3 regions of the Rheinheimera metallidurans genome follow, and region 2 is predicted to be linked to each of the others. Evidence: predicted binding sites of a transcription regulator. Region 2 holds the regulator's gene; each other region holds the start of a gene.

Region 1 (5,687 bases), on a different contig from region 2:
CCGTTGTTCTTTTCTGCAACCTTATCTTTGGCTTTACTGTCCCAATACATGCCATCTAATGCAGAGTTATTATTATTACTTACTGAACTAGTCATAATTTATATCTCTTAGTTAGCCTGGCCTAAGCGCAAAGTGCGCATAATCATCTGCTTGGCAGAATCAGCGGTTTGTACGTTAGTTTCATAAGAACGTGACGCAGAAATCATGTTCGCCATCTCTTCCATAATGTTAATATTTGGCTTATAGATATAGCCATTTTCATCAGCTAAAGGGTGGTTTGGCGCATACTCAACATTTAGCGGCGCGTCTGATTCGACAATGCCTAATACTTCAACACCAACGCTATCATCGCCCTGTCTGCGCTGCGCATCAGACAGTTGTGCTGCAAATATCGGGTGCCTACCACGATAGGTTTCATTCACACTGCTACTAACACTATTCGCGTTAGCAATATTACTGGCGGTGGTATTCATGCGTATTGACTGCGCCGTCATGCCGCTACCTGAAATATCAAATATCTTATATGAGCTCATGGTTATTGCCCTCCGCCGGTAATGGCTTTTTTCAGGCCACTAATACGCGCATTAAGAAAGGTTAAACTGGTTTGATATTCAAGGCTATTTTGCATAAAAGCATTACGCTCGCGGTGAATATCAACACTGTTGCCATCACCCGTATCGGGTTGATCGGGATTACGAAACATAGTCTCTTGGCTTCTTGCTATAGAAATATTGAAATGCTGTTCATGAGTACGCGACACCGAACCCGACTGTCGAGCCTTGGCGTTGTTAAGGGCCTGCTGAAAATCAATATCTTTAGCTTTATAGCCTGGAGTATCTGCGTTTGCGATATTTTCAGCTAGCACCTGCGCCCGCCGGTCACGAACCAACATGGCTTCAGGGTGCAAACCAAATGCTTTTTCAAAACTGATTGCCATTTTTTTGCCACCTGTTATCTACGATGACAAATCAAATGCAAAACTCAGGCCAAAAAAGCAACAAGTAGCGGAGTATTAGGTTTTCTTGCGGTAAATAATGCCTGGATTACAGCGTATCATCTCAAAATCACTGTTTAAACTGGATAAAGATTCCGATGCGCCTAAAAGCAGATAACCACGAGGGTTCAAGGATTGAGCAAATTGGCGGATAATTTTTGCCTTTAGATCAGCAGAGAAGTAAATAAGCACGTTGCGACAAAAAATAATATCGAACTTACCTAGTAAGGTGTAACTATCAAGCAAATTAAGATGGCGAAAGCTAACATTTTTGCGTACCGGATCTTTGACACGCATCATGCCTTTGCCGCTATCTTCAAAAAATTTGCTGCGCCGCTCGGGTGATAAACCACGTGATAAGGCTAAACCATCGTATTCGCCGCGCTGGCAATGCTCAAGCATAGTGTTAGAAATATCAGTGCCCAATATATGCACGCCCAAACTAAAGGCACCGGGTTTAATTTGCTGATATTCTAATGCCGTCATTGCGATAGAATAAGGCTCTTGTCCGCTAGAGCTGGCTGCAGACCAAATTTTTATTGAACGGCTAGTTTTTTCCATCTCAGGAAAAATTTGATTTTTTAGCAACTCGTACGGATAGGTATCTCGAAACCACAAGGTTTCATTAGTGGTCATCGCGTCGATAACGGCAGAACGCAGTTGTCGTTCAAATGGGCTTAAGGTTTTACTTACCAGTTCAGACAACGATGCAACACCAAAGCGTTGCATCAAAGGTGCTAACCGGCTTTTTACTAGATACTGCTTATTTTCTCCCAGTACAATGCCACACTGTTGCTCAAGAAAATCCCGGAACAATACATATTCTTTATCTAGTAAATCTCTATTCGGCACAGGTCTTCCTTAACAATTAGTCAGCATGTAGCCATTTTTGTACCGATTCTGCTAGCTCATCAGGATTAAACTTAGCGATAAAATCATCTGCTCCCACTTTTTGCACCATTTGCTGGTTGAATACGCCACTTAATGAAGTATGCAAGATAACATGGAGTTTTTTTAGTGTTGCATTAGATTTTATTTCGGCAGTTAAGGTATATCCATCCATTTCTGGCATCTCAATATCTGAAATAAGTAAGCCTACTTTTTCAGTAATAGATTCAGCACAGCCTTTAGCCATGTCTTGTAGGTAAATTAGCGCTTCTTTACCGTTATTTACTAAATGCATTTTTACGCCCAAACCTTCTAAGGCACGTTTAACCTGATTACGTGCTACGGCAGAGTCGTCGGCAATTAAAATTAACCTATCACCTAAATCAGCAGAAATGCTTTGTGTATCCATAGCTTTAGATATCGCGGTAGGTGATGGTGATATTTCTTCAAGAATTTTTTCGACATCAAGAATTTCAACTAGCTCATTATCAATTTCGGTGATTGCAGTTAAATAACTTTGTTTACCGCTTGTGCCTTTGGGTGGCGGTAAAATAGCCTCCCAATTGATATTAATAATGCGCTCAACCGAATTAACTAAAAAACCCTGCACTGAGCGGTTGTACTCAGCAATAATAATAAAGCTGTCTTTAGTATTTTCTATCGCCCTGCCCCCTGTGGCCAGGCTAAGATCAATAACAGAAATGGTTTGACCACGCACATGCGCAATGCCGCGTACAAACTTGTTGCGCTTAGGTATTGCCGTTAATGGCGGGCATTGCAGCACTTCTCGTACTTTAAACACATTTATACCGTAACGCTGACGGCCAGCGAGCTTAAACAGCAATAATTCTAGACGGTTTTGCCCGACTAATTGCGTACGCTGGTTTACTGAATCTAAAATACCGGCCATCTATTGATCCTTTTTAATACCTTCGGGCGCAATTCTTGCTTAACTACGATAAGTAAATTCAAATTGGCCTTTTGGCGTCAAACTAACGTCGTATGTTATAACTACAAGCCAATAAAGCATAGCTGAAACCTTATGAAAAAGTACGAAAATTTATTTAAACAAGCACTTATCATTACAAGCTTTTTCGTTTTTAACGTGATTGCAGCCGAACCAGTTAGCTATTCTCCTGCCGAACTCACCGCGGCGGCTACAGATTGGCTAACCGAACAACTACCGGCTGACGCCAGCCAAAATATTAAAATTGAGGTTAACGAGCTGGATAATCGCATTGGCAATAAAAGTTGCAAGGCACCGCTGACATTTAATTTAGCGCAAGCCATAACGCAGCGGCAAAATACCATTCAAATTCGCTGCAACACAACTGACAGTTGGCAGCTTTATGTGCCAGTGAAAATAGATGAAATAATTGAAGCCGTAATTTTACAGCAAAATATTTCTGTGGGTAGTGTAATCACGGCCGATATGCTAACAACAGATACGCGCGAGCGGCGTTTTATCCGAGGTAGTTTGGTAACCCATGCTGAGGATGTCGTAGGAGCAAAAACGAAAAGATCGCTATCGATTGGGCAAATTTTAACCTTTCAAGATCTTTGCCTTGTGTGTAAAGGAGATGTTGTTACAATATCGATTAATGATAATAGTATTAGTGTAGCTGCAACCGGTGTGGCCCAGTCTGACGGTAGTTTAGGCGATACTATTAAAGTAATGAATCAACAGTCGAAGCGCGCTATTAACGCAGAAGTTATTGCGGTTAATCTGGTTAAAGTAAAATTTTAAAAAATTGATTAAAGTTTTAGCGCTCTAGGCCGTTAACCTGAGTATAAGGAACTGTAACAAGGTGATGAGGTCATAACATGGCTATTAATATCAATAACTTGCCAAATACAGCGCAAGTAAAAAATGACAAAGTTGAGCAAAATACTCAACGTCAGCAAACTGCTGTGCAGCAAAATGCTACTCAGGGTGCTAACCAAAAACAAGATTCAGTGTCAATTACGCCACAGGCGCAGCAGTTTTCTAAATTAACGGAAAAGGCTAGCAACAGTAGCGGTATCGACCAAGAAAAAGTAGAAAAAATTAGACAAGCGATTAGCGAAGGTAAGTATAAAATTAACGTTGAACAACTTGCCAGGCGCATAGTGCATTTTGAAAGCGAACTGTTTGGTAAAAAATGACTTTAGCTGTCGCCTCCGTCACCACCTTATTGACTAAACAACATCAGCACTTGGATGAGCTGATGTTGTTATTGCGGCAAGAACTTGCCGCGCTTGCTAGCCGTAATATTAACGAACTTGAACAAATCTCTTCCGCTAAATATGCTCTGCTACAGCAGCTAGAAGCCACAGATGTAGAACTGGCGAATACCACTGATTTAGAACAATACAAACAACAAGATTGGTTTAAACTCGAAGTTGAAAGCTTAGAGCACAAATTAGAGCAGTGCAAACAGCATAATAGTGTAAACCAGCAAACCCTTGAACAAAGCCAACTTACATTGGCCCGCTTTAAGACAGAAATATTGTCTAGTAGAGGCAAATCAGGCCTTACCTACACCAATAAAGGTGTACCATCGGTAGATAGCAAAGGTAAGGGTGTTAAAGCCTAGCTACCAACACGCAACACTCATACTTAATTAATGATAGCGCACACTTTTAATCGTTTGCTGCGGATTAGTATTCTGGTAAATATAATACACTTGTTCAAAATCAAGCTCTAACTCGGTTATATAAATATTATCAACCGCGTAAGTTTTAACTACCCTCGCCCCACTAATTGCCCCTTTAACTGACGCTTGCAGCTGATTATCAGTGAGCACCATCTCTTGTAACTTATTCGTAGCGTCAATTTTTTGGCCATATACCATTTCGGTAAGCTCTTTGTAGGCATCTAGTTTCGACGCTTTCATTGCTTGTAGCATTTTTTGTTGTTGATCTTTACCTAGCTGCGCATTTATTGGCGCGTAGCCCACGGCACGCAACATAGGGAAAGACTCCGGTTTCACCGTAGCATACTCTACATGACTGCTAAATAATGACGAACAGCCACCTAATAACATCGCACTCAACAAGCCGACACCTAACAATACCTTCATGTTATCTCCTTTCGCCCTGCACATATTAAGTACCCCGGCAGCTATCTCACTGTAATAACATTAACACAGCAAAATTCAAGCCAGCATTAAGGCACGTATTTTGCTTTGTTGGGTAAAGCGTTAAAAGTTTGCCGAGGCAGCATGAAAATACAGATTATGATTGGCGCAATACTCAGCGCTGTTGTTAGCATGAATGCGCATAGCGATTGGTATGAAGCAACCGGGCAGGCCTTTATTCAACAAGGTAACACAGCACAAGCACGGCAAACGGCAATAGATGACGCGATAAAGCGTGCCAGTCTAGTTGCCGGCGCTAAGATAAGCAGTAGCCAACTGGTTCAAAATGGTGTTTTGCAAAATGAACGTTTTAATATTTCAAGCCAGGGCGAAATTAAACAATTACAACTGATATCAGAAAGCCAGAATGGCAATCTTTTAACCGTGACCGTGCGTATTAATATCGACGCAGACACCAGCGCTTGTGTTGGTAGCTCGTATCATAAACCTTTATTACTAAGCCAAGTTCAGCTGCAAGCGCGTCAAGATGCTATCTATGGCCAACTTTTTAAGCTTGGCACTGATATCACCGCGCAATTAGAGCGTCATTTACATGATTACAGCCCCGCGGCATTAGTTAAACCAATGCCGCAAATAGTAACTGCAGCACAGCTGGTTTATCCAGAAACAGATCGTTTGTTTAGTAATGGTAACCAATACATTTTACTAGCAACAATTAACGACTT
Region 2 (5,687 bases):
TCGGCATCTTTACCTTCTGTGTGTACTTCTAGGGTTTTACCTTTGCTGCTTGCCAGCATTAGCAATGCCAGCACACTGCTGGCATTGGCAGTTTTATCGTCTTGCACCAACTCAATACTTGATACAAATTGCTGGCAAAGCTGTACTAGCTTTGTCGCAGCTCGAGCGTGTAAGCCTAACTGATTAACAATGGTAACGGTTTGGCTGCATTTCATGTATTACCGTTTTTGTTATGGTGCCGCACTAATTCACGGTGCCGCAGTTGTACATCGTCACGCGAACTACGGAAGCTTTCGGCTAAACATTCAACCATATACACAGAGCGGTGTTGCCCGCCGGTGCAGCCAATAGCAATAGTAAGGTAGCTGCGATTATTGCGCTCTAGGTGCGGTAACCAGGTGCTAATAAAGCTATTAATTTGCCAGATATATTTACCAACGATAGGTTGAGCAGCAAGGTAATCTTTTACTGGCTGATCTTGTCCGGTTAAGGGTTTTAAATTGGGTTCCCAGTGTGGGTTAGGTAAAAACCGAGCATCAAACATAAAATCTGCGTCTTTGGGTATGCCGTATTTAAAACCAAAAGATTCAAACAAAATAACTAATCTACCGGTTTTTTGGCCTAAAATTCGCTCTCGCAGCTGCTCCGCCAACTGATGAATATTCAGCTCGGTGGTATCTATATATAAATCAGCACGGCTAGAAATAGGGTCAAGTAAATGCTGTTCACGAGAAATGGCTTCATCTAACGACATTGCTTGATGTGACAAAGGATGTAAGCGACGTGTTTCGCTAAAGCGCTTAATTAGGCTGGAATGATCGGCGTCTAAATATAAAATGGTTAGATCAAGTTTGCGTGGTAAATATGACAGTATTTCGGCTAATTCGTCTGGATCTTCTGGCAGGTTGCGTACGTCAATACTTACCGCAACGCGTTCATACTGCCCCATCACTGTGGTGGCTAATGTTGGTAATAAATTCACAGGAATATTATCAACACAGTAGTAGCCTAAATCTTCCATTACGCGCAGTGCAACTGACTTCCCTGAACCGGAACGACCGCTGACAACTAGTAATTTCATTTTGCTATTTCCGTTGCACTATAATCGAGTAACAATTGATACAGCTGCTGATTGGTCTCTGCGTGCCGTATTTTTCGGGTAAAGTCTTTTTGGCTAAACATTTTTGCCATGCTAGCTAATGTACTTAGGTGCGCTTGACATTGATCTTCGGGAATTAGCATGGCACAGAATATATCTACTGGTTGATTATCAATAGCATCAAACGCTATGGCTTCTTTGCTTACTACGAACACTAAAATAGGCTTAGTGACTACTTTTAGTTTTCCGTGTGGAATTGCAATGCCGCCGCCTATACCCGTAGAGCCGAGCTTTTCTCGTGTCATTAGCGCTTCAAGAATGCTGTATTCTGATATATCAGGTAACTGCTGATGTGCCAGCTCGGCGATGTATTCAAGAATACGTTTTTTGCTGTTAAAAAGAACTGCACTTTTAGTGCAGTTCTCGGTAAGCATTGAAGTTAAGTTCATCATCTTCTAATTAATGTCGTGCAGTCTTTTCTTTATGCTTAATTACCTGGCGATCTAATTTGTCGATCAACAGGTCAATTGCAGCATACATATTCTCGTCTTCTGCTACTGCAAATACTTCAGCGCCATTTAGCAGTAACTTAGATTCGGCGATATGTTTCAATTTTTCCACGTTTAGAGTCACGTGTACATTGTTTATCTGGTCAAAATGCCGTTCTAGCTTTGCAAATTTAGTATCAACGTATTGTTTTATAGCTGTTGTAATTTCAACATGACGACCAGTTAACGTGATTTGCATAGACATGTTCCTTCTTTTGGGCTTAATTTACAGCAACGTTTTGCGTTGATTTGAGGGAGGTATATACAGTGATTCGCGGTACTTTGCAATTGTACGGCGGGCCACATTAATACCCTGTTCTAACAGAATGTCCGCCATTTTGCTATCGCTAAGTGGCTTAGTTGGGTTTTCTGCAGCGACTAACTTTTTGATAAAGGCTCGAATGGCTGTAGATGAACATTCACCTCCCGTTTCTGTGCTTACATGGCTAGAAAAAAAGAATTTTAGTTCAAAAATGCCCCTAGGTGTGTGCATATACTTTTGGGTGGTTACGCGCGAAATTGTTGATTCATGCATACCTACCATTTCAGCAACATCATTTAACACCATAGGTTTCATTGCCTCTTCGCCGTGCTCAAAAAACGCTTGTTGCTGCTGTACAATACAGTTTGATACCTTTAATAAGGTTTCGTTACGACTTTCTAAACTTTTTAAAAACCACTTGGCTTCTTGTAAATGCGAGCGAATAAATTGAGTATCGGCGCTATTTTTTGCAGTACGCGACATTGACGCATATTGTTGATTGATACGTACTTTGGGCATTGCATCTGGATTAAGTTCAACTTGCCAGCGGCCTTTAACCTTAGTTACGCTAACATCAGGAATAACATACTGTTGTTCTTCACGAATGACATCAGCACCCGGCCGAGGGTTTAAACTTTGTATCAGCTGCATAACCTCTTTTAATTCGTCCTCTTTGAGTTTAGTCACTCGCATTAAAGAACGAAAGTCGCGATTGGCTAAAAACTCAGTATGCTCTCGAATCATACTTTGCGCTTCGGCTAAATAGGGCGTGTCTGCTGAAAATTGGCGCAGTTGCACCAGTAAACATTCTTGCACTGAGCGTGCGCCAACACCGATAGGGTCAAATAACTGAATACGTTTTATCACCGCTTCAACTTCGTCAGCTTCAACGTAGTCTAAGCCAAGCGACTCAAGAATGTCGTCACAACTAATGGTTAATAAGCCATTGCCATCGATAGCTTCAATAATAACTTCGGCAATAATGCGATCGGTCGCGGAAAATGGGGTTAACTGCATTTGCCAGCGCAGATAGTCTTGCAGTGTTTCAGTGGTTTCGCCTTGATATACTAGATCTTCTTCACCACTGCTATTACCTGCCGTAACTGGCGCTGCGCTTACTAGGTCATCCCAATTATTGTCGAGCGGCAAATCTTCCTGAATATTTTGCTCAGTCATGGATTCGCTGCTGTCGGGCTCTGATGGCTCATAGTTTTCATCAGACGCGTACTCAGCCTCGTAGTTACTGTGTTCTGAGGTGTCTGATGCGTCTTTGGGATCGGCAGAAAAACTGTCGTACTCGTCTTCTGCTTCTAGCAGTGGGTTAGCATCCAGCGCTTCCTGAATTTCTTGTTGCAACTCAATGGTCGACAACTGTAACAAGCGTATAGCTTGCTGTAGCTGCGGTGTCATGGTGAGTTGCTGTCCTAAGCGAAGTTGCAAAGAGGGCTTCATCTACTTCTACCGTTATCCTGAATGATCCGCTGCAATGGTTTTTTATTTACTATAGCCTGAATTGCTCGCCGAGGTATACATCGCGTACCTTCTGATTTGCTAGTACGTCTTGTGGTGAGCCTGACGCTATCAGTTCTCCATGACTAACAATATAGGCAATTTCACAGACATCAAGGGTTTCGCGCACATTATGGTCGGTGATAAGTACTCCGATACCGCGTTGGCCAAGATGCTGAATTATCTTTTTGATATCTAACACGGATATTGGGTCAACGCCAGCAAAGGGCTCGTCAAGTAAAATAAATGCTGGGTTAGCGGCGAGTGCTCTGGCAATTTCTACGCGTCGGCGTTCACCGCCAGACAAGCTCATACCTAGGCTATGTTTAATATGGCCAATGTGAAATTCTTCTAATAAATCGTCTGCGATTTCCGCTCTTTTGGCATTATTTAGCTCTTTTCGGGTTTGTAGAATTGCCAGTAAGTTGTCATACACCGATAGTTTGCGAAAAATAGAACTTTCTTGGGGTAAATAACCAATACCTTGGCGAGCACGAGCATGCATAGGGTCAAAGGTTATGTCCTTATCGTTTAGGATAATATGACCTTTATCTGATGGCACCAGACCAACAATCATATAAAATGTTGTGGTTTTACCTGCACCATTTGGGCCTAACAGCCCAACAATTTGGCCCGCGCTTACTTCTAAGCTAACATCTTTTACGACCTGTCGACCCTTGTAGCTTTTGGCTAGATGTGATGCAACTAACTTCATGGGTTGTTTTTTTCCTCAGGGGTAAAAATAGTGGTAACACGCTTAGTCTTGTCACTTTCGGCGCTTAATTGCTGTTTTTCGACGTTATATTTAATGCTAGAGGCTTTAACAACGCTGCCGCTTTGTGTCAGTTCGGCGTCTCCGGTTAGCGTTAATGTACGGCTTAAGGGTTCATAGCGCATTTCAAGAGCTTGTGCTGTTACCGTTTTCCCATCTGCTTGCATCTGCGAATAAGTTACCGGCTTACCTGTGGCCAGATAAATTTCCTTACCTTTACCGGCTCGGGCATTAATTTCTAGCTGGTCGGCCTTCATCTGCATCGAACCTTGAGTAATAACAACGTTGCTACGGTAGGTAAGTACGTTTTCTTCAACTGATACCAGGTTATCTGCGTCTATTTGAATTTTTTGTGTGTAATCGGGTGCCGCGGCCATTAAGCTTGAGCTGCATAGCAGTAAAACAAACATAAAATTAGTCTTCATTGTCATATACCGTTTGCTCATGTTGTACCAATTGGAATGTTTTTGTTGTTAAGTCAGCTTTAATGCCGCTGCCTTTGATATAGAAACCCTTGCCACTAATTAATACTGGCTGATTATTTTGTAATCGATTATCAGGAAACAGCATTTCTAAGCTCTCGGTTTCGATATGCTCGATTAATTCATCGTGCTGTAGGCTGTCAATTTTTACTTGTTGTTCTAAAATGATTTTATCCTGAGGGAACCACACCGCATACTGGCTACTGCCTTGCCATATTGGCTGATGTTGTTCGTTATACAGGGTATATACTGGCTTTTCAAATTGGGTGAAACCTAGTAGCTCAAAATGCTCTAAGCGCTTTGCGCTAATACTATCAACCAAATAACCGTCGCTGTTAAAAATACGCCGAGTAACATTTTGTGCTACGTAATCGGGTAGTAATTCCTGATCCGTTTGTAACGCATTGTTGTTGTCAGCAGGCTCAAACCATAAATAGGCTGCGGTACCTGTGAGTATAATAATTAGTAAAGTAAATAACTTTCTCATGCGCTGCTACCATCAAACAAGCCAAATTTGTGCTGACTAATAAGTAATAGATCGCATAACTCACGCACTGCACCGTAACCACCATTAAGACTGGTAACAAAATGTGATTGTTGCACTAAGTACGGGTGTGCATCTTTTACTGATACCGCTAAGCCACAGTGTTGCATTACCATCCAATCTGCTAAGTCGTCTCCGATGTAGGCAATTTGCGTTGGTATAAGTTGCAGTTGTTGTTGTAATTGAGTAAACGCGGCGAGTTTATTTTCTTGGCCTTGATAAATGTAGGGCACAGTTAATGAGGTCATACGCTGTTGCACTATGATTGAATTACGGCCAGTAATAACGGCCACTTCAATACCTGCTTGGCGCAGTGCTTTAATGCCATAACCGTCGCGGGTATGAAACGCTTTTAGCTCTTCGCCGTTATTGCCAAGGTAAATGCGACCATCAGAGAAAACCCCGTCGACGTCACAAATAAGCAGTTTAATTGCGCTTGCCTTGGTTAATATATCTGCGGAAACAGGCTGG
Region 3 (5,687 bases), on a different contig from region 2:
GCAAGTGTTTGGCAACTAGCTCAATGGTTTCACCGGCGCCAATTAGCAGCACGCGCACTTTGCTTAGGTTACCAAATATTTGCTTAGCTAAACTGACCGCAGCAAAGGCGACAGAAACCGCATTGGCACCAATTTCAGTATCGGTGCGGACTTGTTTTGCTACCGCAAAGGTTTTTTGAAATAAACGCTCAAACAGCGGGTTAACTGTGCCTGCATTACGCGCTTGGCTATAAGCTTGCTTAACTTGACCAAAAATTTGCGGCTCGCCCAGTACTAATGAATCAAGGCCGGCTGCCACTTGCATTAAATGCTCGGCGGCGGCATTGTCTTGATGCAAATACAGGTGAGGTTGCAGCTCGTTGCCATTAACATTATGAAATTGCGCCAACCAAGCAATTACTTGTTCCGCTTGCGCAGTACTACCGCTAAAATACAACTCGGTACGATTACAAGTAGATAAGATAACGGCATCTGAGATACTGGTTAACGTTGTCAGTTCGCGCAGGGCTTCAGGCAACTGTTCAGGCGAGAACGCAACTTGTTCGCGCAGGGCAACCGGTGCCGTTTTATGATTAATGCCTAGTGCGAAAATGGCTATCACCTGTATGATCAAAATTATCAGGGGCGAATTGTACGAAAAAGCCCTAACTAAGAAAAGCACAGTAAAGGACTTTAGTGTGGTCTATTCCATTTTACGCTTAATGTTTGTTCATTTCTTTGTTATTTGGTTAAGCGCTTGCAGTATATTATCACAGCAAACGCCAAGCGAACGGCCACTTAATACTAACCTGCGCGAGCAACAGCTCATGGCTATGCAGCAGTTTACACTACAAGCCAGCGTTGGCATAAAAACGCCAACCGATTCAACAAGCGCTAACTTGCGTTGGCAACAATATAATAATCGTCACTTTCAGGCGAGGTTAAGTAATTTTTTAGGCATCAGCCTATTTGAACTCAGTCAAAGCGAAACGGGTAGTGAAATTCAATTAAAAGGCGAAACCTATCACGCCGTTGATACCAGTAGTCTGCTACTACAACTATCTGGTTGGTCGATGCCGTTATATGATATGCCGCTGTGGCTGCGAGGTTTACCAGGTAACAACAGCACGAATATTACCAAAGACCAATTTGGCCGAACAACCTCATTCTCGTTAACTGACAGCACAGGCATTGTCTGGCAGTTAGAATACCAGAGTTTTTTTCCTGATAGCCTATCACTGCCCAAACGTTTGATATTAACCAGCAGCGATAACCAAATTAAAATTGTGATCAGGAACTGGCAATGACAACACTGATTTTACCAGCCGTAGCGAAATTAAATTTATTTTTACATATTACTGGCCGACGGCCTGACGGTTATCACAATTTACAAACGCTATTTCAGCTACTGGATACCGGCGATACACTTAGTTTTCGTTTACGTGACGACAAGCAAATTCACTTAGCCTGTAATAACCCCGACTTAGTGAACGAACAGAATTTAGTATTACGGGCCGCACGTTTACTTCAAGCCCACAGCAACTGCTTACAAGGCTGTGATATTTATTTAGATAAGCAATTGCCGATGGGTGGTGGTTTAGGTGGCGGCTCGTCTGACGCTGCGACTACTCTGTTGGGGCTAAATAAATTATGGCAACTTAATTTATCAATAGATACCTTAGCCGAGCTGGGTCTTAGCTTAGGTGCCGATATCCCCTTGTTTGTTAGGGGTTATACTGCTTTTGCCGAAGGTGTTGGTGAAAAGTTACGGCCAATAGAACTAGAGCAAAAAACCTACTTAATTGTTACACCAGACTGCCATATAAGCACACAAGAAATATTCCAACACCCTGATTTAATAAGAGATACAACAAAAATAAATTATCAGCAGGTGTTAACGACTAACTGGCATAATGACTGCCAACCCTTGGTCGAACGTCTGTATCCGATTGTTGCAATAACCTTACAGTGGTTGGTAGAATACGCAACGTGTCAAATGACGGGTACTGGCGCTAGTGTGTTCGCCGCATTCCCGGACCAGACCAGTGCTCAACATGCCCTTAAGCAATTACCGCCCTCATGCCGCGGTTTTATTGCCAAGGGCGTCAACCAGTCGCCTGTGTGGGCTGCGTTGGCAGATACCGAATAAGTAACTGCAGCAGTAATATATTGCTGTTTATGAATAAACCGGACTCAACACTGCCCTGAGGATCACACCGTGCCTGACATGAAGGTTTTCGCTGGTAACGCAATACCAGAACTCGCAAGTAAAATAGCCAGCCGTTTGTACATTAAACTTGGAGATGCCGAAGTCGGCCGTTTCAGTGATGGCGAAGTTAGCGTACAAATTAATGAAAATGTACGTGGTTCTGATGTATTTATTATTCAATCTACCTGCGCACCAACCAATGACAACCTAATGGAATTAATCGTTATGGTTGACGCCCTTCGCCGCGCTTCAGCTGGCCGTATTACCGCCGTAATGCCGTATTTTGGTTATGCCCGTCAAGACCGTCGAGTACGTTCTGCCCGTGTGCCTATTACCGCCAAAGTCGTTGCTGATTTTTTATCTAGCGTTGGTGTTGACCGTGTATTAACGGTTGACCTTCATGCAGAACAAATTCAAGGTTTCTTTGATGTGCCGGTTGATAACGTATTTGCCAGCCCAGTATTATTAGATGACATGCGCAAAAAAAGCTTTGTTTCACCTGTAGTAGTATCACCGGATATTGGCGGTGTAGTGCGCGCCCGTGCTATTGCTAAGTTATTAAACGACGCTGATTTAGCCATCATTGATAAGCGCCGTCCTAAAGCTAATATTGCCCAAGTTATGCATATAATTGGTGATGTTAGAGACCGCGATTGCATTATTGTTGATGACATGATCGATACCGGCGGCACCTTATGTAAAGCGGCTGAAGCATTAAAAGAGCAAGGCGCAAAACGCGTATTTGCTTATGCTACACACCCGGTATTTTCAGGTAATGCAGCGCAGAACATTATGAACTCCGTAATCGATGAGCTCATTGTTACTGACACCATTCCGTTAACTGCAGAAATGAAAGCCATACCCAAAGTACGCCAGTTAACGCTAAGCGAAATGCTGGCGGAGTGTATTCGTCGTATTAGCAACGAAGAGTCTATTTCATCGATGTTTGATTAAATTACACTGATTTTCAAAAAGGCGCCTTACGGCGCTTTTTGCATTTAAAAAACCTAATAAAAACAAAAAACACACACCGTCAACATTTATTACAACATCCCACCTCTTCAGCATTACATACAAGCTAACTAGTTGTTTACAAAGGCCTTACATGCTTGGCATGACATTTGCTATTTCGTTGCAGTTAAAAACAACTATGAAAAGGAAAGTTCAGTTATGAAATTAGCAATATTAGCCGCAGCTGCTGGCTTACTGTTAACCACAAGCGTTAACGCGACTATTATTACCGTGTTTGACAGCATCCCGTCAGGCAGCGCATCGTTTGATAACACTGTGCAAGCAGCCGGTGGTGATCTGTACACTGACGTTTGGACTTCAATATCAAGCGGCACTACCTTAGTACGCCCTGGCTATACCGTCACCCGTAATAATGGTGGTTATATTTATGGTAACAGTTACGGCAGCATGTCAGGACAGACTATTGATATTAGCCCAGATTATAATGGTAATGGCTCTACGGGTACTATTGTTAGCGGTGTAACCTTTTTGTTTGACGAGGCCATCAACTCTTTTGGCTTTGAAGTTGGCGACTGGGCGACCTGTTGCTTTGGTCCAACGACTGACTTATACATCTCGTTTGATGACGGCGCGCCGATCTTAGTTGCATCAGCCGGTCAAGAAAGCGACGGTATGTTCCCAGGTGCCAATGGTTATGACGTATTCGAAATCTTTGTTGCAGCGTTTGACGACTCAGCATCGTTCTCTAAAGTACAATTCTGGGGTAATGGCTCAGGTGAATATCTCGTTATAGGCGGCCAAATTAAATATGGTTTAGTCGACATTGGTAGCTTGCCACCAGAAACGGTGCCAGCTCCGGCTTCTTTTGCCTTAATCAGTTTAGGTTTACTCGGCCTAGGTTTACGCCGTCGTAAACAACAAAAATAATGGCTATTTAGATAGTAATTATTTTGTAAATTAAAAAAGCCCTCAACTGAGGGCTTTTTGCCAAGCACAACTAGCCTTTAAAGCGGTTAAACTCTTGTTCTGCTTGCTCGCGTGACATACCGTAACGCTCTTGCATTTTTCCGCAGAACTTCTCAGCTCTGCCACTTACTTCTTGCAAGTCGTCGTCGGTTAGTTTGCCCCACTTTTCTTTAATAGAGCCCGTCATTTGTTTCCACTTACCTTCTGCAATATCGCTATTCATAAAATATCTCCAATTCAGAATAGTTAGAAAATACAATGCTAAATTAAATCCCAGCATTGCAGGTCAACCTATAAGCAGCAAGACCTATACCAATCAATAAAAGTTAAATACAATCAACAAGATAAATATAATTCATCCGCAACATTCAGCTATTCAACCTACACCGAGAGTAAATATTACCTACAACTTTGCAATAAGTTCCGACGAGCTATTAACGTCGGCGGCTATTTCATTTGCAGCAATGTTAGGCTGGTGGTAATATGTTGCGCCCTTGAAATAGGGCACTCAACCTGAGACTGGTCGCAAGTCTTGGGACACACTAATTTTTGGAGTACACCATGTCTGATTTAACCTTAAATGCAGAAGTCCGTACTGACGCGGGGAAAGGTGCGAGCCGCCGCCTACGTCACGAAGACAAAGTTCCAGCTATCATCTACGGTGGCAGCAAAGCACCAGTTTCTATCACTTTAGAGCACTCTAAGCTGTTAAAAGCGCAAAGCGACGAAGCTTTCTACACGCACATTTTGACCATTAAAGTGGGCAAAGAAAGTGTTAAAGCTATTGTTAAAGCTATGCAGCGTCACCCATTCAAGCCGAAAATCATGCACGTTGACTTTCAACGCGTTGAAGCTGGCCATGAATTAAAATCGATTATTCCTGTTCATTTAATCAATGAAGATTTAGCAGTGAAGAAAGGTGGTGTAGTTGTTCGTGCCGCTAACGAAATCGAAATTTCTTGCTTACCTAAAGATTTACCAGATGCTATCGAAGTTGATGTAAGCGAAATAGCTATTGGTACTACTGTTCACTTATCTGACTTAAAAGCACCTAAAGGTGTTACTTTTACACAGTTAGCAAAAGGCGAAGGTCATGACCTTGCTGTTGTTTCTGTGAACAAGCCAGGTGGTAAAGCTGTTGCTGAAGAAGATGCTGAAACTGCTGAGTAATGTCTGACAAAACTCAGTCAACAGTGCAGTTGATTGTAGGGCTAGGTAATCCTGGCCCTGAATACAGCCAGACTCGGCACAATGCCGGCGTCTGGTTTGTTCAACAGCTGGCCCATACCTTTAATGCTAGCCTGAAAAACGAACCAAAATTTTTTGGTTATACCGGCAAGTTCATTTGTGCCGGACAAGAATTCAAATTACTTATTCCCTCAACCTTTATGAATCTAAGCGGCAAAGCCGTGTTGGCAATGGCACAGTTTTATAAGCTGACACCTGAGCAAGTTTTGGTTGCCCATGACGAAATGGCGTTAGACCCAGGTATAGCTAAATTTAAACTAGGCGGCGGACACGCAGGCCATAACGGCTTACGCGATATTATTTCTCGACTAGG

The links. The regulator sigma-54, encoded in region 2, starts transcription at its own class of promoters, with help from an activator protein. The targets are predictions, from matches to a motif close to TGGCANGNTNCNTGCTT.
Region 1: flgA (flagellar basal body P-ring formation chaperone FlgA) is a predicted target of sigma-54. The motif match lies at 2,817-2,833, and genes of this name have one in related genera.
Region 3: MN199_RS11670 (PEP-CTERM sorting domain-containing protein) is a predicted target of sigma-54. The motif match lies at 3,299-3,315, and genes of this name have one in related genera.

The regions. Positions count from the first base shown of each region.
Region 1 is NZ_JALAHQ010000002.1:727,951-733,637, forward strand. Features, by position in the region: gene MN199_RS08790 (flagellar hook assembly protein FlgD) at 1-95, opposite strand, end outside; gene flgC (flagellar basal body rod protein FlgC) at 108-533, opposite strand; gene flgB (flagellar basal body rod protein FlgB) at 536-937, opposite strand; gene MN199_RS08805 (CheR family methyltransferase) at 1,013-1,846, opposite strand; gene MN199_RS08810 (chemotaxis protein) at 1,863-2,792, opposite strand; gene flgA (flagellar basal body P-ring formation chaperone FlgA) at 2,925-3,629, shown strand; gene flgM (flagellar biosynthesis anti-sigma factor FlgM) at 3,707-4,027, shown strand; gene MN199_RS08825 (flagellar protein FlgN) at 4,024-4,458, shown strand; gene MN199_RS08830 (LPP20 family lipoprotein) at 4,486-4,944, opposite strand; gene MN199_RS08835 (flagellar assembly protein T N-terminal domain-containing protein) at 5,086-5,687, shown strand, end outside.
Region 2 is NZ_JALAHQ010000001.1:62,021-67,707, forward strand. Features, by position in the region: gene MN199_RS00315 (HPr family phosphocarrier protein) at 1-215, opposite strand, end outside; gene rapZ (RNase adapter RapZ) at 212-1,081, opposite strand; gene ptsN (PTS IIA-like nitrogen regulatory protein PtsN) at 1,078-1,551, opposite strand; gene hpf (ribosome hibernation-promoting factor, HPF/YfiA family) at 1,559-1,846, opposite strand; gene MN199_RS00335 (RNA polymerase factor sigma-54) at 1,874-3,361, opposite strand; gene lptB (LPS export ABC transporter ATP-binding protein) at 3,411-4,133, opposite strand; gene lptA (lipopolysaccharide transport periplasmic protein LptA) at 4,130-4,615, opposite strand; gene lptC (LPS export ABC transporter periplasmic protein LptC) at 4,605-5,159, opposite strand; gene kdsC (3-deoxy-manno-octulosonate-8-phosphatase KdsC) at 5,156-5,687, opposite strand, start outside.
Region 3 is NZ_JALAHQ010000003.1:556,128-561,814, reverse strand. Features, by position in the region: gene hemA (glutamyl-tRNA reductase) at 1-601, opposite strand, end outside; gene lolB (lipoprotein insertase outer membrane protein LolB) at 606-1,286, shown strand; gene ispE (4-(cytidine 5'-diphospho)-2-C-methyl-D-erythritol kinase) at 1,283-2,128, shown strand; gene MN199_RS11675 (ribose-phosphate pyrophosphokinase) at 2,207-3,142, shown strand; gene MN199_RS11670 (PEP-CTERM sorting domain-containing protein) at 3,359-4,087, shown strand; gene MN199_RS11665 (CsbD family protein) at 4,158-4,349, opposite strand; gene MN199_RS11660 (50S ribosomal protein L25/general stress protein Ctc) at 4,688-5,296, shown strand; gene pth (aminoacyl-tRNA hydrolase) at 5,296-5,687, shown strand, end outside.